DNA from 3 places in the Streptomyces bottropensis ATCC 25435 genome. Region 2 is predicted to be linked to each of the others. Evidence: riboswitches for the same ligand, from Rfam matches in the RefSeq annotation. Region 2 holds a riboswitch; each other region holds the start of a gene.
What was found. A riboswitch is a leader RNA that binds a small molecule or an ion and turns the genes downstream of it on or off. The one in region 2 is predicted to bind cobalamin.
Positions count from the first base shown of each region.

Region 1: linked by a shared signal. The riboswitch ahead of STRBO_RS0121740 (ABC transporter substrate-binding protein) and the one ahead of STRBO_RS0119935 (energy-coupling factor ABC transporter permease) in region 2 are both predicted to bind cobalamin.
Region 3: linked by a shared signal. The riboswitch ahead of STRBO_RS0114000 (cobalamin biosynthesis protein) and the one ahead of STRBO_RS0119935 (energy-coupling factor ABC transporter permease) in region 2 are both predicted to bind cobalamin.

Region 1 is NZ_KB911581.1:4,907,832-4,915,296, forward strand. It holds gene STRBO_RS0121730 (MalY/PatB family protein) at 1-718, opposite strand, end outside; gene STRBO_RS0121735 (superoxide dismutase) at 928-1,569, shown strand; cobalamin riboswitch at 1,939-2,115, shown strand; gene STRBO_RS0121740 (ABC transporter substrate-binding protein) at 2,176-3,216, shown strand; gene STRBO_RS0121745 (FecCD family ABC transporter permease) at 3,213-4,226, shown strand; gene STRBO_RS0121750 (ABC transporter ATP-binding protein) at 4,223-5,044, shown strand; gene STRBO_RS0121755 (hypothetical protein) at 5,025-5,429, shown strand; gene aac(3) (aminoglycoside 3-N-acetyltransferase) at 5,568-6,416, shown strand; gene STRBO_RS0121765 (carboxylesterase/lipase family protein) at 6,500-7,465, shown strand, end outside.
Region 2 is NZ_KB911581.1:4,519,018-4,526,482, forward strand. It holds gene STRBO_RS0119905 (L-rhamnose mutarotase) at 1-258, shown strand, start outside; gene STRBO_RS0119910 (amidohydrolase family protein) at 255-1,133, shown strand; gene STRBO_RS0119915 (energy-coupling factor ABC transporter ATP-binding protein) at 1,115-1,957, opposite strand; gene STRBO_RS0119920 (RNA-guided endonuclease InsQ/TnpB family protein) at 2,119-3,372, shown strand; gene cbiQ (cobalt ECF transporter T component CbiQ) at 3,341-4,090, opposite strand; gene STRBO_RS45930 (energy-coupling factor ABC transporter substrate-binding protein) at 4,096-4,704, opposite strand; gene STRBO_RS0119935 (energy-coupling factor ABC transporter permease) at 4,701-5,414, opposite strand; cobalamin riboswitch at 5,445-5,628, opposite strand; gene STRBO_RS0119940 (DUF1775 domain-containing protein) at 5,848-6,579, shown strand; gene STRBO_RS0119945 (substrate-binding domain-containing protein) at 6,748-7,465, shown strand, end outside.
Region 3 is NZ_KB911581.1:3,181,906-3,189,370, reverse strand. It holds gene STRBO_RS0114015 (inorganic phosphate transporter) at 236-1,486, shown strand; gene STRBO_RS0114010 (hypothetical protein) at 1,518-1,739, shown strand; gene STRBO_RS0114005 (hypothetical protein) at 1,853-2,164, opposite strand; cobalamin riboswitch at 2,344-2,497, shown strand; gene STRBO_RS0114000 (cobalamin biosynthesis protein) at 2,605-3,576, shown strand; gene STRBO_RS0113995 (cobyric acid synthase) at 3,573-5,099, shown strand; gene STRBO_RS0113990 (putative cobaltochelatase) at 5,179-7,281, shown strand; gene cobO (cob(I)yrinic acid a,c-diamide adenosyltransferase) at 7,282-7,465, shown strand, end outside.

The sequences.
Region 1 (7,465 bases), 390 kb from region 2:
CCGGCACGCTCAGGTAGGGCGTGAACCTCGCGCCCCGAAGGACGAGCGGCGCGTGGATCTCGTCGGCCACGACACGGACTCCGTACCGGCGGGCCAACTCCGCCACGGCGCACAGCTCCTCGGAGGTGTGGACCGTGCCGGTGGGGTTGTGCGGATTGCTGAGGAGGTACGCGATCGCGCCCCTGCCGCTCCGCTCCCGGGTCCGGCGGAACGTGTCCTCGAGCGTATCCAGGTCGATACGGAGGTCCCGCCCGAGGGGGGCTTCGACGACGCGGCGGTCGTCATGGGCGATGAAGGCGTAGAAGGGCGCGTACACGGGGGAGTTGACGACGACGGGGTCGCCGGGCTCGGTGATCAGCCGCAGTACCTGGACCGCGCCCATCATCACGTCCGGGATCAGCGCGGAGCGGTCGATCGCCACGCCGTCCCAGTTCCAGCGCCGTACGGCGAAACCGGCCAGCGATTCGGCGAAGTCGGTTCCGGCGGGATACCCGGTGTCGCCCGAGGCGATGGCCTCGCGCAGTGCGTCGGCGACCGCCTCGGCGAGCGGGACGTCCATCTCCGCCACCCACAGCGGCAGGACGTCGGTGGGGTGGGTACGCCACTTCATGCTCTTGCGCTCACGGAGCTGTTCGAGCGACAGCACCTCGAGAGGGTTCGCGAGCTCGGCTCCGGTGTCTGCGGGGCCGTGCCCATCAGTGGCAGTCATCTTCAGCATTGGACCGCGATCTCGATCTCCATGCAAGCGCCCAGGCGCAGGGACGGCACCCCGGGCGGCGGCAGCGGAAGCGTCACGGCACCGAGACGTCCTCCGGGTCCGCCGTACGACCGTGGTCCCAGGACCTGCGTCTGATCGGCAATCATCCGTAAATGCTGTTAGCATGCACTTGCGTATCATTTGCAATTACGTCGCGGAGGACGTTGGACATGGCGGTTTACACGCTCCCGGAGCTTCCCTACGACTACGCGGCACTCGAACCGGTCATCAACCCGCAGATCGTCGAGCTGCACCACGACAAGCACCACGCGGCGTACGTCAAGGGCGCGAACGACACCTTGGAGCAGCTGGCGGAGGCGCGGGACAAGGAACAGTGGGGCTCGATCAGCGGCCTGGAGAAGAACCTGGCCTTCCACCTCTCCGGACACATCCTGCACTCCATCTACTGGCACAACATGACCGGCGACGGCGGTGGCGAGCCCCTGGCCGCGGACGGCGTGGGCGAGTTGGCCGACGCCCTCGCCGAGTCCTTCGGCTCCTTCGCGGGGTTCAAGGCCCAGCTCACCAAGGCGTCGGCCACCACGCAGGGTTCAGGCTGGGGGGTCCTCGCCTACGAGCCGCTGAGCGGTCGCCTGATCGTGGAGCAGGTCTACGACCACCAGGGCAACGTCGGCCAGGGCTCGACCCCGATCCTGGTCTTCGACGCCTGGGAGCACGCCTTCTACCTGCAGTACAAGAACCAGAAGGTCGACTTCATCGACGCCATGTGGGCCGTCGTCAACTGGCAGGACGTGGCGAAGCGTTACGCCGCCGCCAAGGAGCGCGGCGACAGCCTGCTGCTCACCCCCTGAGCGCTGACGCCGTGACCGTGACGGCGTCCGCACCGACGTCCTGCTCGTGATCGTCTTCTCAACCTTCACCGGGCAGGCGGCAAGGCGAAGGGCCCTCGCAAGGACGTGACTTGTGAGGGCCCTTCTCCATCCGCTCGACCCGCCGTCCGTGTCCGGGGTCCGGGCCCTGCTCTGCGGGCCCCGGTGCACCGCAGCAACCCTGTGCCGCGCGCGCTGCGGATCGCCTCGCGGACGACGGCGTGCTGCATCAGTACGTGAGCACCTCCGCCCCGTGTCCCGTGTCCCGTGCCCCGTGCCCCGTGCCCCGTGTCCAATGTCCCGTGTCCCAATTCCCGTGACCGATCGCACGACCCGACGACGCGGCGATCTTGATAGCCTCGGGGAGCCAGTCGAGCCACATCCGAGGCCAGGGAATCCGGTGCGAATCCGGAACTGACGCGCAGCGGTGAGGGGGACGGGCGGGGCACGCATGTCACTGGGAGACCGGGAAGGCGCCTCGTCCGGACGAACCCGAGTCCGAAGACCTGCTGGCACCTCCGCACCCGTGCGCGGAGGACGTCCGTAGGCCAGGCTCCGCGAACGAGCCCCGACCACCGAGGTACGCCCGTGCTCCGCACCGCCCTTCGTCCCGCTGCCTTCCTCCTTGCTCCCGCGCTGCTGCTCACCGCCTGCGGCGGTTCCGCAGGCGACACCGAGGGCACCCAGCCGTCCGCCGGCGCGGACTACCCGCGCACCATCGACAACTGTGGCCGGAAGGCCACCCTGAAGTCGGCTCCGCAGAGGGCCGTCTCGCTCAATCAGGGCACCACGGAGATCCTGCTCTCCCTCGGCCTCGCCGACCGCATGGCAGGCACCGCCACCTGGACCGACCCGGTCATGAAGGGCCTGGACAAGGCCAACGCGTCCGTGCCCCGACTCGCCGACAACGCGCCCTCCTTCGAGAAGGTCCTGGACGCCGAACCCGACTTCGTCACCGCCTCCTTCGTCTCCACCCTCGGCAAGGGCGGCGTCGCCACCCGCGAGCAGTTCGAGAAGCTGGGCGTGCCCACGTACGTCTCGCCCTCCGACTGCTCGGCCGGCAAGGACAACGACAGCGGCGGCGACGGATCGCGCAGCAAGCCCCTCACCCTGGACGCCGTCTACGGCGAGATACACGACCTGGCTCGCGCGTTCGACGTCGACGCCCGCGGCGACAAGCTCGTCGCCGAGCTGAAGGAGCGGGTGCGCAAGGCGACCGAAGGGCTGGACGCCTCCGGCGTCTCGCTCATGTACTGGTTCGCCAACTCCCAGTCGCCCTACCTCGCCGGCTGCTGCGGTGCCCCTGGTGCCATCAGCCGGGCCGTCGGCGCGAAGAACGCCTTCGCCGACACCCATGACGAGTGGCCCCAGATCGGCTGGGAGACCGTCGCCGAGCGTGACCCCGACGTCATCGTGATCGGCGACCTCACCCGCAGGCAGCAGACCGCCGAAACCGCCGAGGCCAAGATCCGCTTCCTGGAGACCCACCCCGCCACCCGCAACCTGACCGCCGTAAAGAAGAAGCGGTACGTCCTGCTCAGCGGGCAGGCGATGAACCCCTCCATCCGCACCGTCGAAGGGATCGAGAAGGTCACCGCCGGCCTGCGCGACTTCGGGCTCGTCAAGTGAGCCTGCGCGCACTGCTGTTGACCGGCGGCGGCTCCGCCGCGCTGCTCGCGTCGGTCGCCGTCGCGGTGACGATCGGACCCGCCGACATCTCCGCCGACGACGTCTGGGCCTCCGTCGCCGCCCATCTCGGCCTCGGCGAAGGCACGTTGGCGCCGCTGCGGGACGGCATCGTGTGGAACCTGCGCATGCCCCGCACCCTGCTCGCCGCGGTGTGCGGAGCCGGACTCGCGGTCTGCGGGGCGGTCATGCAGTCCCTGCTGCGCAACCCTCTCGCCGACCCGTTCGTCCTCGGCGTCTCCTCCGGCGCCTCCACCGGAGCGGTCGCCGTCGTCGTCCTGGGCGTGGGCGGGGGAGTGGTGTCCCTGTCGGCGGGGGCGTTCCTCGGCGCTCTGCTCTCCTTCGCCCTGGTGCTGCTGCTCAGCCACACCCTCGGCGGCAGCACCGACCGCGTCGTCCTGTCCGGCGTCGCCGTCATGCAACTCTTCTCCGCCCTGACCTCGTTCATCGTCCTGACCTCCGCCGACGCCGAGACCACCCGTGGCGTGCTGTTCTGGCTGCTCGGCTCGCTCACCGGCGCCGACTGGGGCCAGGTGGTGCTCTGCGCGGTCGTCCTGGCCGTGGTCCTGCTGGTCTGCCTCGCGCACGCCCGCACCCTGGACGCGTTCGCGTTCGGTGAGGAGGCGGCGGCATCGCTGGGCGTCCACGTGGCCCGTACCCGGCTGATCCTGCTCTGCGCCACCGCGCTGCTCACCGCCGCCCTGGTCAGCTGCGCCGGAGCGATCGGGTTCGTCGGACTGGTCCTGCCCCATGCCACCCGCGCTCTCACCGGCGCAGGCCACGCCCGTCTGCTGCCGATCACGGCGCTGACCGGAGCCGTCTTCCTGGTGTGGGTGGACACCCTCGCCCGAACCGTTCTCGACCCCCAGGAGGTCCCGGTGGGCGTACTGACGTCCCTCATCGGGGTACCGGCGTTCGTGGCCGTGCTCTACCGCGGACGGAGAAGGACATGACCAGCCTGCACGCGAACCGTGTCGTGCGGCGCATCGGCGACAAGGTCGTCGTCGACGGCGTCACCCTCGCCCTCCGCTCCGGTGAGACCGTCGGTCTGCTCGGCCCCAACGGTTCGGGAAAGTCGACGCTGCTCAGGCTGCTGGCCGGGGTTCTCGCGCCGACCGGCGGAGTCGTCACCCTGGACGGGCGTCCGCTCACCGAGGTCGGCCGCCGTGCCATCGCCCGCCGCGTCGCCACCGTCGAACAACACGCCCACACCCAGACCGAACTGACCGTCCGCGAGGTCGTCGCCCTCGGCCGCATCCCGCATCGCCGCGCCTGGACACCGCCCACGGTGGCCGACGCGGAGGCCGTCACCGAGGCCCTGGCACGCACCGGACTGACCGACCGGTCCGACCAGTCCTGGCACACCCTGTCCGGCGGCGAGCGCCAGCGCGCCCAGATCGCCCGCGCCCTCGCGCAGAAGCCTCGCGAACTCCTGCTCGACGAACCGACCAACCACCTCGACATCCAGCACCAACTCGACCTGCTGGACCTCGTCGCCGACCTGCCGGTCACCACCGTGATCGCCCTGCACGACCTCAACCTCGCCGCGATGTACTGCGACCGCCTGCTCGTCCTGCGCGACGGCCGCGCCGTCACGCAGGGCATCCCGACCGAGGTCCTGACCCCAAGCCTCATCGAACAGGTCTACGGCGTCCGCGCCGAGGTCACCCACGCCCCCGGCCACCCCGTGATCCGCTTCCTGCGCCCCACGGCCCAGGACGGATCCGCCCGCGAGAGGAGCACGACGAGCGATGTCTCGACAGCGACGTGAAGCAGCACAAAGGAAGCACGGCCGGGCCGAACCGGCGCCGTGCCGCATCGTGGTCTGCCGGGACTGCTGCTGCGGAACCCCGAAGGTCACCGGAGTCGATCACACCCGGCAGGTCGAGTGGCTGTCCGAGAACGCTCCCGTGCGCGTCGCGGCCTGTCTCGACGTCTGCGAGCACGCGAACGTCATCGTCGTCCAGCCCTCCACCGCCGCCCGCGCGGCAGGAGCCCGCCCGGTCTGGCTCGGCCTCGTCAACGACTCCGACGCCACCGAGGACATCGCCGCCTGGGTACGGGCCGGTGGTCCTGGTGTCGCTCCCTGCCCCGACATCCTTGACCTGTATGTGTTCACCCCGCCCCGAAGGGCGCGGCGTGATGGCGATCGCTGAAGCCCATGCCCCGCCCCGCCAGCCACGCCGCATCGACGCCACAGCACGCGCACCGCACTCGCACCCCTTACCTCCACAGAAGTGTCCGCCGGCAATTCGGTTGCCCGGAGGCCGTAGTGCGGGGATAGGTTCGCGAGCGTGGATGAAATGGACCTGCTCAGGCGATCCGGCGGTCCCGTGACCCGGAGCCGGATCAGCCATGACCTGGCCGAACTCGGCCTCGGCGACGGCGATCTCGTGATGTTCCATACCCGCATGTCCGCCATCGGCTACGTGGCCGGCGGACCGGAGACGGTCATCGAGGCCCTGCGTGACGTGGTGGGATCGCGGGGGACCTTGATGGTGACCTGCGGTTGGAACGACGCGCCGCCGTACGACTTCGTGACCTGGCCGCAAGCCTGGCAGGATGCCCTGCGCGAGGAACACCCCGTCTACGACCCGGACTTCAGCGAAGCCGATCACAGCAACGGCCGACTCCCCGAAGCGCTGCGCCGCCGACCCGGAGCGATCCGCAGCCGCCACCCGGATGTCAGCTTCGCGGCCCTGGGGTCCGCGGCAGCCGACCTGATGGCCGACCATCCCTGGGACGACCCCCACGGCCCCGGCAGCCCCCTGGCACGGTTGACCGCGGGCAGTGGCCGGGTACTCCTGCTGGGAGCACCGCTGGACACCATGACGCTCCTGCACCACGCCGAGGCTCTCGCCGACGCCCCCGGCAAGCGGTTCGTGGACTACGAACAGCCCATCCTCGTGGACGGCCGACGGGTCTGGCGCCGCTTCCACGACATCGACTCGGAAGAAGGCGCCTTCGACTACTCCTCCGCGGTGGCCCAAGGACGGGAGCCGTTCGAAGTCATCGTCCAGGACATGCTCGCTGCGGGAATCGGCCGCCAAGGCAGGGTCGGCGCCGCCGAGAGCCATCTGTTCGAGGCCGCACAGGTCGTCGACTTCGCCACCACCTGGATCGAGGACGCACTGAGCGGGTAGAGGCGTGGCCGCCGCGTGGGCGGCTGCGTGTTCGTGTCGGTTCCCCGGCGTTCCGGTGTGCAGCAGCGAGAGGAAGTCTTCGCGTGGTCACCTTCCGGACGAAAGGCGGCTCGGTGCAAGGCTTTCGGGCCTCTGCCGATGTCGTCGCCGTCCTGGGCATCCCCTATGCCGCCCCGCCGTTCGGAGCGGGCCGGTTCCGGGAACCACTTCCGGCACCGTCGTGGGCCGGTGTGCGGGCGTGCACGGAGTACGGCCCGATCGCCCCGCAGTCGGCACAGTTGCCCGGGGCGCCCCTGTGGTCGCCCGACGAGGAGGACATCCTCACCGTCAACATCTGGACGCCGGCACCCGAGGGCGGCCACCTGCCCGTCCTGGTCTGGATCCACGGCGGCGCCTACACCTTCGGATCCTCCGCCCAACCCGACTTCGACGGCACGGCGCTGGCCCGCGCCGGTCTGGTCGTGGTCACCCTCAACTACCGGCTCGGCTTCGAGGGCTTCGGCCATGTCCCCCGAGCCGAAGGACCGGTTCACCCGGACAACCGGGGCCTGCTCGACCAGGTCGCGGCCCTGCGCTGGGTACATGAGAACATCGCCGCCTTCGGTGGCGACCCGGGCAACGTGACGGTCGCCGGCCAGTCCTCCGGGGCCGCCTCGGTCGCCTGCCTGATGGTGATGGATCGTGCCCGCGGGCTGTTCCACCGTGCCATCGCCCACAGCGCCGCCAGTCCCTGCTACACACGCGAGATCGCTGCCGCGACCACCCGTGAGGTCGCCGCGGCGGCGGGCTGTCCCGCAACGGCCGACGGCCTGACGTCCGCGACTGCGCAGGCGCTCGTCGCCGCCTCCGACAGGGTGGCCGACGGCTACCGTCGCGACCCCGCCTCCGGATCCCGCCACTACGACCCCGTGCTCTACGCGCCCGTCCTCGACGGCGACGTCCTGCCCACCGACCCCCTCACCGGGATGGCGGCCGGTGCGGCCCGGGGGGTGGACCTGCTGGTCTGCCACACCACGCAGGAGTACTGGCTGCTCGATGCCGTCGGCAGC
Region 2 (7,465 bases):
GCGGCCCACCGCGAAGTCCCCGAGGAGCTGACCGCCGCCATCCGCGCCGCCGGGGTGAGCGCCTGGACGATCTGGCGCAGCGGCACCGACCTCTTCCACCTGCTGGAGGTCGAGGACTACCCGGCCATGATCGCCGAGCTGGAGAAACTCCCGGTCAACATCGCCTGGCAGGCCCGCATGGCCGACCTCCTCGCCGTCACCCACGACTACTCGGCGGAGGGCTCCGACGCGGGACTGCCCGTGGTGTGGGAGCTGTGACGCCGACCCGTACGGACGCCCCGCAGACCGGGATCGTCGACGCCCACCACCATGTCTGGGACCTCTCCGTCCGCGACCAGGACTGGATCACCGGCCCCGAACTCGCCCCGCTGCGCCGCGACTTCACCCTCCGCGACCTGGAACCGGAGGCCCGCGCCGCCGGGGTCACCGCCACGGTGCTGGTGCAGACGGTCACCGTGCCCGAGGAGACCCCCGAGTTCCTGGCGCTGGCCGCCGGCAGCGACCTGGTCGCGGGGGTCGTCGGCTGGACCGACCTCACCGCTCCCGGGGTCGCCGCCGTCCTCGACGGGCTGCGCGAAGGTCCCGGCGGCGAGCACCTGGTGGGCATCCGCCATCAGGTGCAGGGCGAACCCGACCCCCGCTGGCTGCTCCGCCCGGACGTGCTGCGGGGCCTGGCCGCCGTCGCCGACGCGGGACTCGTCTACGACCTTCTGGTCAAGCCCCATCAGCTGCCGGCCGCGGTGGAGGCGGCGGCCCGCCTCCCGCACCTCACCTTCGTCCTCGATCACGCGGCGAAGCCGCCCGTGGCCACCGGCGAACTGGAGCCGTGGGCGGGCGAGATCAGGCGGCTGGCCGCCCTCCCCAACACCGTCTGCAAGCTCTCCGGGCTGGTCACGGAGGCGGACTGGACGACCTGGTCCGTGGCCGGACTCCGCCCGTACGCCGACACCGTGCTCGACGCCTTCGGCCCCCGCCGGCTGATGTTCGGCTCCGACTGGCCCGTCTGCGGGCTCGCCTGCGACTACCGCGAAGTCCTCGACACGGCCGAGGCGTTGCTGTCCGGCCTCGGCCCGGCAGAACACCGGGAGGTCTTCGCGGGCACCGCCGTCCGCGTCTACGGCCTGCGGACCTGAGCCAGGGCCGCCAGCTCCTCGGGGGTGCGCGGCCGGGCCGCCTCATCGGCCAACAGGCCCTGCTCGCGCAGCAGTTGAGCGACCGCGACACCCCAGGGGAGGCGTAGTCCGGCCTGCTGGAGGAGGTCGGTGCGGGCGAGCATCGTGGCCACCGGGCCCGTGCGCGCGCCGGACGGGGTGAGCAGGGCCGCGTCGTCGGCCCAGCGCAGGGCGAGGTCGACGTCGTGGGTGGCCATCACGACGGTGGTGCCGGACCGGCGCAGGTCGTCCAGGGTGGCGAGGAGCCGTTCCTGTCCGTCCGGGTCGAGCCCGGCCGTCGGCTCGTCGAGGATCAGGACCCGGGGCCGCATCGCGACCGCGCCGGCGATGGCGGTCCGCTTGCGCTGGCCGTAGGAGAGCAGATGGGTGGGCCGGTCGGCGAGCGCGGCGATGCCGAGCGCGCCGAGCGCCTCGTCGACCCGAACCCGCACCTGCGCGTCGGGCAGCCCGAGATTGAGCGGGCCGAACGACACGTCCTGGGCGACGGAGGCCGCGAACAGCTGGTCGTCCGGGTCCTGGACGACCAGCTGGACCGTGGTCCGCAGCCGGGTCAGACCCTTCCGGTCGTACGTCACCGGCCGTCCCCCGACCGCCAGTTCGCCCGTACGGGGCCGCAGTCCGCCGCTGAGCAGCCGCATCAGCGTCGTCTTGCCGCTGCCGTTGCGGCCCAGCAGGGCGAGCGCGCGCCCCTCGCGCACGTCGAAGTCGAGTTCGCTGAGCACGGTCGGACCGTCCTCGTACGCGAACGACGCGCCCCGCAGGGCGACGAGCACGGGCCTGCTCATCGGTGGTCTCCTTCGTGGATGCCCCGGCCTTCAGGACGGGGAGGAAACGAAGCCCCTGCGGAGCGGGGCAGGGAGAGCCGGTTCGCCGCCAGGGCGGACCGGCGTGCACCGGTCACCGGCCGACACCCGCCGCTCACACGGAACCTGATACGGTGTGAGGTGTGACGCGGCAGGTCAAGCGGGCTTTCAAGTACCGCTTCCACCCCACGGACGAGCAGGTAGCCGAGCTGTCGCGCACGTTCGGCTGTGTTCGTCTCGTCTACAACAAGGCGCTGGAGGACCGCACCCGGGCCTGGTACGGCGAGCAGCGCCGGATCTCCTACGTGCAGTCGTCGGCCGCGCTGACGCAGTGGAAGAAGACCGAGGAACTCGCCTTCCTGACGGAGGTGTCCTCCGTCCCGCTCCAGCAGGCGCTGCGCCATCTCCAGACGGCGTTCGGGCACTTCTTCGCCAAGCGTGCCAAGTACCCCCGGTACAAGAGCCGGAAGAAGTCCCGGTCGTCGGCCGAGTACACCCGCAGCGCCTTCACGTGGCGCGACGGGCAGCTGACTCTGGCCAAGATGGCCGAGCCGCTGGACATCCGCTGGTCCCGTCCCCTCCCGCAGGGCGCAGAGCCGACCACGGCGACCGTGTCCCGTGATGCTGCGGGCCGCTGGTTCGTGTCCCTGCTCGTCGAGGACACCATCACTCGCGCGCCCGCCACGACCGCTGCCGTCGGCCTGGACGCCGGGATCACCTCTCTGGTGACTCTGTCCACCGGAGAGAAGATCGCCAATCCCCGGCACGAGCGCCGTGACCGCGCACGCCTCGCCCGCGCCCAGCGGGAGCTGTCGCGGAAGGCGAAGGGCTCCAACAACCGGGCCAAGGCCCGCGTGAAGGTCGCCCGGGTGCACGCGCGGATCGCCGACCGGCGCCGGGACTTCCTGCACAAGCTGTCGACTCGACTCGTCCGTGAGAACCAAACGGTCGTGATCGAGGACCTCACCGTCCGCAACCTGCTGAAGAACGGCAGGCTCGCGCGCGCCATCTCGGATGCGGCCTGGACGGACCTGCGCATGATGCTGGAGTACAAGTGCGCCTGGTACGGGCGCGAACTCGTCGTGATCGACCGCTGGTTCCCCAGCTCCAAGCTGTGCGGAACCTGCGGCACGGTCGCGACGAAGATGCCGCTGAACGTCCGCGAGTGGACGTGTGACTGCGGCGCGGTGCACGACCGCGACGTGAATGCGGCACGCAACATCCTGGCCGCCGGGCTGGCGGCGTCTGCCTGTGGAGACGGTGTAAGACCTCAACGGGAGTCCTCCCGGACGGGGCGGTCGTCGGTGAAGCAGGAAGCCCAGCGGGCGACCGCTGGAATCCCCCGCCTTCAGGCGGGGGAGGAAGTCAAGTCAGCGGCCTTTCCAGAACGAAGGTGAGGGCGACCATGGCCGCGAGGAGCGCGACGCTGGCCGCGGTGAAGCGCACGGAGACCCGGGCCTCGGGCACCAGCACGCGAAGGGTGCCGTCGTACCCCCGCCCGGCGAGCCCGGTCTGTAGCCGCGCCGCCCGGTCGAAGGCCCGGACGAACGCGGTGGCGCCGAGACCGGCGAGCGAACGCCAGGTCGCGGCCCGCGTGGTGTGCCCCAGCCGGGCGGCCTGCGCCTCCCGGATCCGGCGCACGGAGTCCAGCAGGAGGAAGCTCATGCGGTACGTGACCAGGGCGACGTCCACCACCGGCGCGGGCACCCCGGCCTTCACCAGACGCGGCAACAGGTCCGACATGGGTGTGGTGAAGGCGAACAGCAGCACACCGAGGGAGGCGGCCGAGGTGCGCAGCAGCAGTTCACCGGCGCGGACCGGGCCGCCGTCGGCCAGGGTGACGAACCCGCCGGGTCCGCCCACCTGGACGAGCAGGGGCAGCGCGCCGGTCACGCAGAAGCCCAGCGGCACCCGGTAGGCGCGCCACAGCCGGCGGCCGGGCACGCCCGCGGGGCCCAGCAGCACGACGAGCGCGGTCAGCAGGACCAGGGCGGCGCCGGGCCAGGGGGGCAGGGAGATCGCGAGCAGGGTGAGGCCGAGCCCGAGCACGGCCTTGTCCACGGGATGGCGGCGGCGCCAGCGACTGCTGTGCGCCGCCGCGTCGATCGGCAGCACGACGGTCAGACCCGCCCGCCGGGAGAGCCCTCGGCGGGACCGCCGGACGGGCGTTCCCCGCCGGACGCGGACTTCGTGGCCCGGGAAGCCGATGCGGTCGGGGCCGAGGCGGTCGGGGCAGCCGACGTGGCCGTCGAGGACGATGCGGCTGTGGAGGCCGACGCGCCCGTGGAACCGAATGCGGTCGGCGACGCCGCCGCGCCCGCCGCCGCCGGCGTGGCCGCGGAAGCCGTGGAGGCCGCCGTGGCCGTCGCGCTCACCGGTGTCGTCGGGACCGTTCCGGTGCCGTCGGCGCCGTCCAGCCGCGCCCGGGCCCGCGCCTCGCCCTGGCGCCGGCCCCGGTGGATGCCGAAGTAGTAGGCGAGGACGCCGGCGCCGAGCGCGGCCTGAAGGGCGAAGAGGGCCGATTCGATCTCACCGGACGGTGGTTCGTAGAGAGGGGAGAACCAGGGCTCGTAGCTCGGCTTCATCTCCGTGATCGCGGTCTCCGCCTCGGCGTCCGAGCCCGTGAAGGGCTCTTTCTTGTGGTCGCCGAGGCCGAGGGCCAGTGGCAGGACGGCGAGCGCGGCCACGAGGAGCAGCAGCACGGTGTTGATCTTCGCGTTGCGGTTCACCGGGCCACCGCCTCTGTCCCGGCCTCGGTCGCGGTGGTGTCACGCCGGCCGGTCAGGAGCACGCCGAGCCGGGTCAGTTCACCCTTGCTGGACTGCACCAGCAGACGCATCACCAGCACGGTGAGGAGACCCTCGCTGACCGCGAGCGGGATCTGGGTGACGGCGAAGATGGAGCCGAACTTGCCGAGCGCGCCCAGGAAGCCGCTGCTGGGGTCGGGGAACGCGAGCGCCAGCTGCACGCTGGTGACGCAGTAGGTGACCAGGTCGGCGACGAAGGCGCCGAAGAACACGGTGACCATCAGCGGCACGTCGAACCGCCGCAGCAGCCGGTAGATGCAGTAGCCCGCCCAGGGGCCGGCGATCGCCATCGAGAAGACGTTGGCGCCGAGCGTGGTCAGGCCGCCGTGCGCGAGCAGCAGCGCCTGGAAGAGCAGGGTGATGGTGCCCAGGACCGCCATGATCGGGGGCCGGAACAGGATGGCGCCCAGTCCGGTACCGGTGGGGTGGGAGCAACTGCCGGTGACCGACGGCAGCTTCAGCGCCGACAGGACGAAGGTGAAGGCTCCCGAGGCACCGAGCAGCAGCGTGCTCTCGGGGTGCTCCTTCACCTCACGGGTGAGTGCCCGGACTCCGTGGACGACGAATGGCGCGGACGCGACGCCCCAGGCGATCGCGTGCGCCGGAGGAAGGAAACCCTCGGCTATGTGCATGGCTCAGCAGACCCTCTCCAGCACCTCGTGGATGGTTGACGCGCCTTGGTCGGTCTCCTGGCTCACGGGTCCCACCGCCCGTGCTCCGCCTTCCCGGGTCATATCAACCCAGTGGCTGTCCGTGAGGACTGGAGCCGGACTTCCCGATCACAGTGGCGAGGGCCGCACCGGCATCACACCGGATTTCCCGTTCACCAAGGCGTGGTGACAGTAGTGCCCACATAAGGGCGCTGACAAGCGGCGACGAGGGGCGCGCGGGCGCCGTGGAACAGCTCACACCCCGGCGCGCGCCCCACCCTCCCCATGACGCACACGAGTGACCCCACGACGACCGTGGACGGCGGGAACCGTTCGTACAGGTGACCGCCCTTGGCCACGGGTCCCGGCCTGCGCTTGAATGCACCCTTCATGCCGCCGGCCCAGGGAGTCCGCAGTGCACCGCCCCGCCTTCGTACGCAGTTCGCGCCGTCTCGGCGTCCTCACCGCGGCCGCGTTCGCGGTCGCCGTCGCCACCGCGGGGCCGGCCGCGGCCCACGCGGAGGTCGAGGCGGAGGGCGCCCGGGCCCTCGACCAGAACGTCGACCTGACCTTCTCCGCCGAGTCGGAGTCCGCCTCCGCCGGCATCACCGAGCTGGAGGTGATCCTCCCGAAGGGCATCGCCCCCGCCGACCTCACCTACAAGAAGGGCCCGGACGGCTGGAAGTTCACCCCGACCGCCCGGGGCTACACCGTCTCCGGCGCCAAGCTACCCGTGGGGGAGGACGTCGAGTACGTCGTCACCGTACGGCAGTTGCCCGACGCGAAGTCACTGGCCTTCAAGACCCTGCAGTCCTACAGCGACGGCAACGTCGACCGCTGGATCGAGCTGGAGGAGGAGGCCGAAGGAGACGGCCACGGCCACGGTCACCCGGCCCCCCGTCTGGACCTGAAGGCCGCCGCCCCGGGCGCCGAGGTCGTCAGCCCCACCCCGTCGGAGGAGCCCACCACGGCCGCCCCCTCGCCCGAACCCAGCGCGAAGACCTCCGCCCCGTCGGCACAGGCGGCGGCGGACAGCACCGACGACGACGGCTTCCCGGTCGTGCCCCTCGCCCTCGGCGCGGCCGTCGTCCTCGCCCTCGGCGGCGGCGTGTGGTGGCTCAGGTCCCGCAAGGGCGGGACCGCCTGACGTCCGCGCTCGGGACGACAGCCGCCGCTGTCGGAGCAAGGGGACGCGACGGCTCGGTGACGCACCCGCCCCGGCGGCCGGCTCACCGGCCCTCGGCCCGGCCTACGAATCGGTCTCGATCCGTGGCACGTCCTGGGGCGTCGCTGACGATCACGCCATCATGAGCCCATGAATCGGCGACCGCTGCGCCTCCACACCCCCGGGTGGTACACGGCCGACGGCTCGGCCTTCGACGTCGCGCTCGTCTACCCCATGCGCGGCCCCGCCGGGATCTTCGGCCCCACCTGCGGGGCGTGTGCGCGGCTGGCCGCCGAGGAGGTCAACAGGGCCGGGGGAGTGCTGGGCAGGGAGCTGCGGCTGGTCGAGGTCGACGGCGGGGCCGAGCCGTGGCGGGTCGCCGAGGACGTCGAGGCCCTGGTCGCCTCGGGCGCGGTGCAGGGCGTCACCGGCTGGCACATCTCCTCCGTGCGGCAGGCCGTGGCCCCACGGATCGCGCACCGGGTGCCCTACGTCTACACGGCCCTGTACGAGGGCGGGGAGCGCACCGAGGGCGTCTTCATGACGAGCGAGACGCCGTCCTGGCAGCTGCTGCCCGCGATGCGGCTGCTCGCGGAGTCCCGCGGGGTGCGCCGCTGGTTCGTCGTCGGCAACGACTACGTGTGGCCCCGCAGCACCGCGCGGGCGGCCCGGGGGTATGCCCGCGCGTGCCGGGGCCGGGTCAGCGGTGAGGCGTACCTGCCACTGGGCACCGAGGACTTCGGGCCCGTCCTGCGCCGCATCGAGCTGGCCGACGCCGACGGCGTCCTGATGCTCCTGGTCGGCAGCGACGCGGTCCGCTTCAACCGGGCCTTCGCCGCCGCCGGGCTGGACCGGCGGTGCTTGCGGC
Region 3 (7,465 bases), 1.3 Mb from region 2:
CGGGCGACCGGAGGCAGGGCGGCCGGACACGGGGCGAAGGGCGGCCGGACCACGGCATTCCGCCTGCGTTCGAACGTCGGGCCTCCGTCCTTTCGGGCCGGGCCCCGCCGCACGCGCACAAGCGGAAGGGTGGCACCTCATTCACTACACCCACGCGCCCGCCCCAGTTCACCTTCCGTTCATCCAGGTTGCCTACGGTCCACATGCCACTGACGTCCGAAAGAAGCTCAGGTAAATGGAAAACTTCTCGCTGATCCTCGCGATCGTGGTCATCACCGCGCTTGCGTTCGATTTTACGAACGGTTTCCACGACACCGCCAACGCGATGGCCACCACCATCTCGACAGGCGCCATGAAGCCCAAGGTCGCGGTGGCCATGTCCGCCGTGCTCAACCTTGTCGGCGCGTTCCTTTCCATCGAGGTCGCCAACACCATCTCCAAGGGGCTCGTCGACGAGTCCGGCATCCAGCCAGAGGTCATATTCGCGGCGCTCGTCGGCGCCATCCTCTGGAACCTGTTGACCTGGCTGGTCGGACTCCCCTCCAGCTCCTCGCACGCCCTGATGGGCGGCCTCATCGGTGCCACCATCGCCTCGGTCGGCACGGGCGCGGTGCACGGGGACGTGCTCGTCACCAAGGTGCTGATCCCGGCCATCGCCGCCCCGCTGGTCGCCGGCCTCGCGGCGATGCTCGCCACCCGGCTGACGTACAAGCTCGGCGCGCACACCAACGAGAAGGCCTCCGGCAAGGGGTACCGCGCCGGCCAGATCGCCTCCGCCGGCCTGGTCTCGCTGGCCCACGGCACGAACGACGCCCAGAAGACGATGGGCATCATCACGCTGGCCCTGGTGGCCGGCGGCACCCTGGCGCCCGACTCGGACCCGCCGGTGTGGGTCATCGTCTCCGCCGGTACGGCCATCGCGCTCGGCACCTACCTGGGCGGCTGGCGCATCATCCGCACGATGGGCAAGGGCCTGACCGACCTCCAGCCGCAGCAGGGCTTCGCCGCCCAGACCAGCGCGGCCACGGTCATCCTGGCCTCCTCGCACCTGGGCTTCTCGCTCTCCACCACGCACTCGGTCTCCGGCGCCGTGATGGGCGCGGGCCTCGGCCGCAAGGGCGGGGTGGTCCGCTGGTCCACCGCGACCCGGATGTTCGTCGCCTGGGGCCTGACCCTGCCGGCCGCCGCGCTGGTCGCCGCGCTGGCCGAGTGGGTGACGTCCTTCGGCACCTGGGGCACGGCCGTCGTCGCGGTCTTCCTCGTCGCCTCCAGCGCCGCGATCTGGCTGGTCTCCCGCCGTGAGGTGGTCGACCACACCAACGTGAACGACACCGAGGAGCCGCCCGGGGTGGTGACGACGGCGATCGCCGCCGTGACCCCGCCGCCGGTCGGCACCGTGGCCGAGGACCTCACGGCGACCATTCCGGCCCCCGCCGCCGAGGCCACGGCACCGGCGAGCACGTCCGCGCCGACGCCCGCCGTCTGAGCCCCACGACTCCCTGAGGAAGATCACCACCATGCACATCGACTGGGCAGCTCTCGGCTCCGTCTTCGGAGTCAGCCTCGTGGTCACCGTGGCCCTCGTCGGCCTGTTCACCCTCGGCATCGTCGGCCTCTCCAAGCGGGAGGAGGCGTCGACCCGGGGCGACTCGGTCGCGGCGGCGACCACGGGTGCGTACGTGTGCTTCGCGCTGTGCGCGGCGGCCGTGGCGTACGGAATCTCCCTGATCATGACCTGAGACCGGACATGATCATGAGCTGGGACCGGGCCTCCCCGGTCTCTCGACAGCTCGACCACCGACCCCCGACGGCGTACGGCGCCCTCGGGGGTCGTGCGCGTCCCGGGCCGGCGTCAGCGACGCTCCGGCCCGCGGGGCCGGGGCGCGACCGGAGCACGGTCCGGGACCCGGAGCCGCCCGGTGCCCGGGGTGAGACCCGACCACAGGCCCGCGCCGGCGGCGACGAGAACCGTCACCAGCGTCCAGACCGGACCGCGCACCTCACCCGCCGGGACGAGGAGCGCCGCCAGCGCGCCCGCGCCGACGGCCAGCACCCCCATGACCCAGCAGAAGAGTGCCCAGGGCGCGGCCGCCGTCACCCAGGCTCCGCGCGCGCTCCCGTACCTCGTGCCCGACGAGACCGTCCTGCTCCGCCGATCGTCCACGTGTGCACCTCCCGTCCCCCGGACGGCCCGTCGCGAGCCGCCCGCCGCCGTTCCTCGGGGTGTTCCCGGCCGGGTCGTCGGGCAAGCGCGCGGAAAGTGCCGATTCGGGCGTCTGGCGGGATTTCGGCGGTGTGGGGCTGAGCACACCGCTGCGCCGCAGGTCAACAGCAAGTTGACGGGTCTTCCGGGGGCGTGGTGGACTGCCGGGGCCATGTACGACGGCAGAAGAGGAAGCCGGTGCGAGTCCGGCGCGGTCCCGCCACTGTCACCGGGGAAGCATCTCGAAGCGTCTCCCCGGGAGCCAGGAACTCTCGCCGTCGGTCTCGTCGAACCAGGGCGTGGACACCCTGAGTGAGGACCTATCGCCATGTGCGCCCTGTGCGGCTGCCCTTCGGGGCCCAGCGTCCGGACCCTGCCCGACCCCGTGACCGGCTGAACCGGTGCGTGCCGATCGCGTCTTCGCGTACGGCGCCGCCGCCGGGCTCCTCGGCGATCTGCTGTTCGGCGATCCGCGCCGCGGGCATCCGGTCGCGGCGTTCGGGCGGGCCGCCGGCGCGGTGGAGCGGGTGCTGTGGCGGGACCACCGGGGGTGGGGCGCGCTGCACACCGCGGTGTGCGCCGGCGGCGCCGTCGCGCTGGGGGCCGCGGCCTCGGCCGCCGTACGGCCGTCGCGGATCGCGTCCGTCGGACTGACCGCCGCCGCCACCTGGGCCGTCGTCGGGGGGACCTCGCTCGGGCGGGAGGCGCGGACGATCGCGCGGTTCCTCGACGCCGGCGATGTCGAGGGCGCGCGGGGCCGGTTGCCCCATCTGTGCGGACGGGATCCGCAGGCGCTCGACCCGGACGGGATCGCGCGGGCGGTCGTGGAGTCCGTCGCCGAGAACACGTCCGACGCGGTGGTGGGGGCGCTCGTGTGGGGGGCCGTCGGCGGGGTGCCCGGGCTCGTGGGGTTCCGGGCCGTGAACACCTTGGACGCCATGGTCGGACACCGGTCGCGGCGCTACCGGCGCTACGGGTGGGCCTCCGCGCGGCTGGACGACGTGGCGGGGTGGCCGGGGGCCCGGCTGACCGCCTTGCTGGCCACCGCCGCCGGTGGGGACCCCCGGGGGGCGGTGCGGGCGTGGCGGGCGGACGCGGGCAGGCATCCGAGTCCCAACGCGGGGCCCGTGGAGGCGTCGTTCGCGGGGGCGCTCGGAGTGCGGTTGGGGGGCACGTTGTCGTACGGGGGGCGGGTCGAGCACCGGCCCGTGCTCAATGGGGAGGGGCGGGCCGTCGGCGTCGGGGACATCGAACGGGCCGTCCGGCTGTCCCGCAGGGTGAGTTGGCTCGCCCTGGGGGTCGGCGCGGGTGCGGCGATGGTGCGGGGGCGGGTCGCGGGGCGGCCGGCACGGCGGGCGAGGAGTCAGGGATGAGTGGCGGGTTGCTGGTCGCCGGGACCACCTCCGATGCCGGGAAGAGCGTGGTGACCGCCGGGATCTGCCGGTGGCTGGTGCGGCAGGGGGTCAAGGTCGCGCCCTTCAAGGCGCAGAACATGTCGCTCAACTCCTTCGTGACGAAGGAGGGCGCCGAGATCGGGCGGGCGCAGGCCATGCAGGCCCAGGCCTGCCGGGTGGAGCCGACCGCGCTCATGAACCCCGTCCTGCTGAAGCCCGGTGGCGAGCGCAGCAGTCAGGTGGTGCTGCTCGGGAAGCCCGTGGGCGAGATGAGTGCGCGCGGGTACCACGGGGGACGGCAACAGCGGCTGCTCGGGACCGTGTTGGACTGTCTCGCCGAGTTGCGGGGCACGTATGACGCGGTGATCTGTGAGGGGGCCGGTTCCCCCGCCGAGATCAATCTCCGGCGGACCGACATCGTCAACATGGGGATCGCCCGGAACGCCGGGCTCCCCGTGCTCGTCGTCGGCGACATCGACCGCGGTGGGGTCTTCGCGTCCTTCTTCGGGACCGTGGCGCTGCTCTCGCCCGAGGACCAGGCACTCGTCGCCGGGTTCCTCGTCAACAAGTTCCGGGGCGACGTCTTGCTGCTGGAGCCGGGGCTCGACATGCTGCACGGGCTGACCGGGAGGCGGACCTACGGCGTGCTGCCGTTCCGGCACGGGCTCGGGATCGACGAGGAGGACGGGCTGCGGGTGTCGCTGCGCGGGACGGTCCGCGAGTCGAACGTGGCACCGCCCGTCGGGGAGGACGTCCTGCGGGTCGCCGTGTGCGCGGTGCCGCTGATGTCCAACTTCACCGACGTGGACGCCCTCGCCGCCGAACCCGGTGTCGTCGTGCGGTTCGTGGACCGGGCCGAGGAACTGGCCGACGCGGACCTCGTCGTGGTGCCGGGGACCCGGGGGACGGTACGGGCGCTGGAGTGGCTGCGGGAGCGGGGCCTGGCCGACGCCCTCGCGCGGCGCGCCGCCGAGGGGCGGCCGGTGCTCGGCATCTGCGGCGGTTTCCAAGTCCTCGGGGAGCACATCGAGGACGACGTCGAGAGCCGGCGGGGGCACGTCGACGCGCTCGGACTTCTCCCCGTCCGCGTACGGTTCGCCCCGGAGAAGACACTCACCCGCCCCGTCGGGGAGGCCCTCGGGGAGCGGGTCGAGGGGTACGAGATCCACCACGGGGTCGCCGACGTACTGGGCGGGGAGCCCTTCCTGGACGGGTGTCGGGTCGGGCAGATCTGGGGCACGCACTGGCACGGTTCGCTGGAGTCGGACGGTTTCCGGCGGGCCTTTCTGCGGGAGGTGGCGGCGGCCTCCGGGCGCCGTTTCGTACCGGCCGCCGACACGTCGTTCGCCGCGCTGCGCGAGGAGCAGCTGGACCGGCTCGGCGACCTGATCGAGGAACACGCGGACACGGACGCGCTGTGGCGGCTCATCGAGTCGGGCGCGCCGAAGGGTCTGCCGTTCGTGCCGCCGGGGGCTCCCGGAACGCCGGGAGCGTCCGGATGACGGGCACGGGCTCGCAGTTGAACGACCGGCCGCGGGTCAACCGCCCGCGGCCGGAGGGTGACTTGGAGGGCGACGCAAAGTGAGTGTTCCGTTTCCGTTCACGGCCGTCGTCGGCCAGGACGACCTGCGCCTCGCGCTGCTGCTGAACGCGGTGTCGCCGGCGGTCGGCGGTGTGCTGGTGCGCGGTGAGAAGGGGACCGCGAAGAGCACCGCCGTGCGGGCGCTCGCGGCGCTGCTGCCGGAGGTCGAGGTCGTCGCCGGGTGCCGGTTCTCCTGCGATCCCGCGAAGCCGGACCCCGCGTGCCCGGACGGGCCGCATGAGCCGGCGTCTCAGACGCGGCCGGCGCGCATGGTCGAGTTGCCCGTCGGCGCCTCCGAGGACCGGCTCGTCGGCGCCCTCGACATCGAACGGGCGCTGTCCGAGGGCGTGAAGGCCTTCGAGCCGGGGCTGCTCGCCGACGCGCACCGGGGCATCCTGTACGTCGACGAGGTGAACCTGCTCCACGACCACCTCGTCGACCTGCTGCTCGACGCCGCCGCGATGGGCGCCTCGTACGTGGAGCGCGAGGGCGTCTCCGTACGGCATGCCGCGCGGTTCCTGCTGGTCGGGACGATGAACCCCGAGGAGGGCGAGCTGCGGCCGCAGTTGCTCGACCGGTTCGGGCTGACCGTGGAGGTCGCGGCCTCGCGGGAGCCGGACCAGCGGGTGGAGGTCGTCCGGCGGCGGCTCGCCTACGACGACGACCCGGCGGCCTTCACGGCCCGTTGGGCGGACCAGGAGGCCGACGTCCGGCAACGGGTGGTCGCCGCGCGGGAGTTGCTGCCGTCCGTGCTGCTGGGCGACGGGGTGCTGCGGCAGATCGCGGCGACCTGTGCGGCCTTCGAGGTGGACGGGATGCGGGCCGACATCGTGATGGCCCGCACGGCGACCGCGCTGGCCGCGTGGGCCGGGCGCACCGAGGTGCTCGCGGAGGACGTGCGGCAGGCGGCGCTGCTGGCGCTGCCGCACCGGCGGCGGCGGAACCCCTTCGACGCGCCGGGGCTCGACGAGGACAAGCTCGACGAGACCCTGGAGGAGTTCGCGGAGCCCCCGCGGGATCCGCAGGACCCTCAGGAGCCGGAGGAGCCGCAGGACCCGCACAGCCCTCAGGACGAGGATCCCGATCCGGACGGGCCCGGTGGCGGCGGACAGCCGCCCTCCTCCGGGCCCGACGGGCCGCAGGGCGGCGACGGCGCAGCGCGACCGGAGAACGGGGAGGGCGTGCCGGCTCAGGCGCCGGCCGCCGGGGAGCAGTCGGCCGTACGGGCCGCCGAGCCCTTTCGTACGAAGGTGCTGAGCGTGCCGGGGCTCGGGGAGGGTTCCGCCGGGCGGCGTTCGCGGGCACGGACGGAGCACGGGCGCACCACCGGGGCGCGCCGGCCGCGCGGCACGCTGACCAAACTGCATCTGGCGGCGACCGTGCGGGCGGCGGCGCCGCACCAGCGGACGCGGGGCCGGTCCGGGCCGGGGCTGGTGGTCCGTCGGGACGATCTGCGGCAGGCGACCCGGGAGGGGCGTGAGGGCAATCTCGTGCTGTTCGTGGTCGACGCCTCCGGGTCGATGGCGGCGCGGCAGCGGATGAGTGCCGTGAAGGGCGCGGTGCTGTCGCTGCTCCTCGACGCCTATCAGCGGCGGGACAAGGTGGGGCTGGTGACCTTCCGGGGGTCGGCGGCCGAGGTGGCGCTGCCCCCGACCTCGTCCGTGGACGCGGCGGCGACCCGGCTGGAGTCGCTGCCGACGGGCGGGCGGACGCCGCTCGCCGCAGGGCTGCTGAAGGCGCACGACGTGCTGCGGGTGGAACGGCTGCGGGACCCGGCGCGCCGGCCGCTGGTCGTGGTGGTCACCGACGGCCGGGCGACCGGCGGCCCGGAGCCCGTCGCGCTCGCGGAGCGGGCGGCACGGCTGTTCGCGGCCGAGGGGACCGCGTCCGTGGTCGTCGACTGCGAGTCGGGCCATGTCCGGCTCGGGCTCGCCGGCCGGCTCGCGGGTGAACTGGGCGGTACGGCGGTGACGTTGGACGAGTTGCGGGCGGACTCGATCGCCGGGCTGGTACGGGATGTGCGGGGCACGCAGAAACCGCAGGGAACACAGCGAACGCAGGGAACGCAGGGAACGCAGAAAGCTCCGAGGAGGGCCGCGTAGATGCCGCAGGGACAGCCGAGTGTCGTACCGGACGACGGACTGACGACACGTCAGCGCCGGAACCGTCCACTGGTGTTCGTGCACACGGGCATAGGCAAGGGCAAGTCCACCGCCGCGTTCGGGCTGGCGCTGCGCGCCTGGAACCAGGGGTGGCCGATCGGGGTGTTCCAGTTCGTCAAGTCGG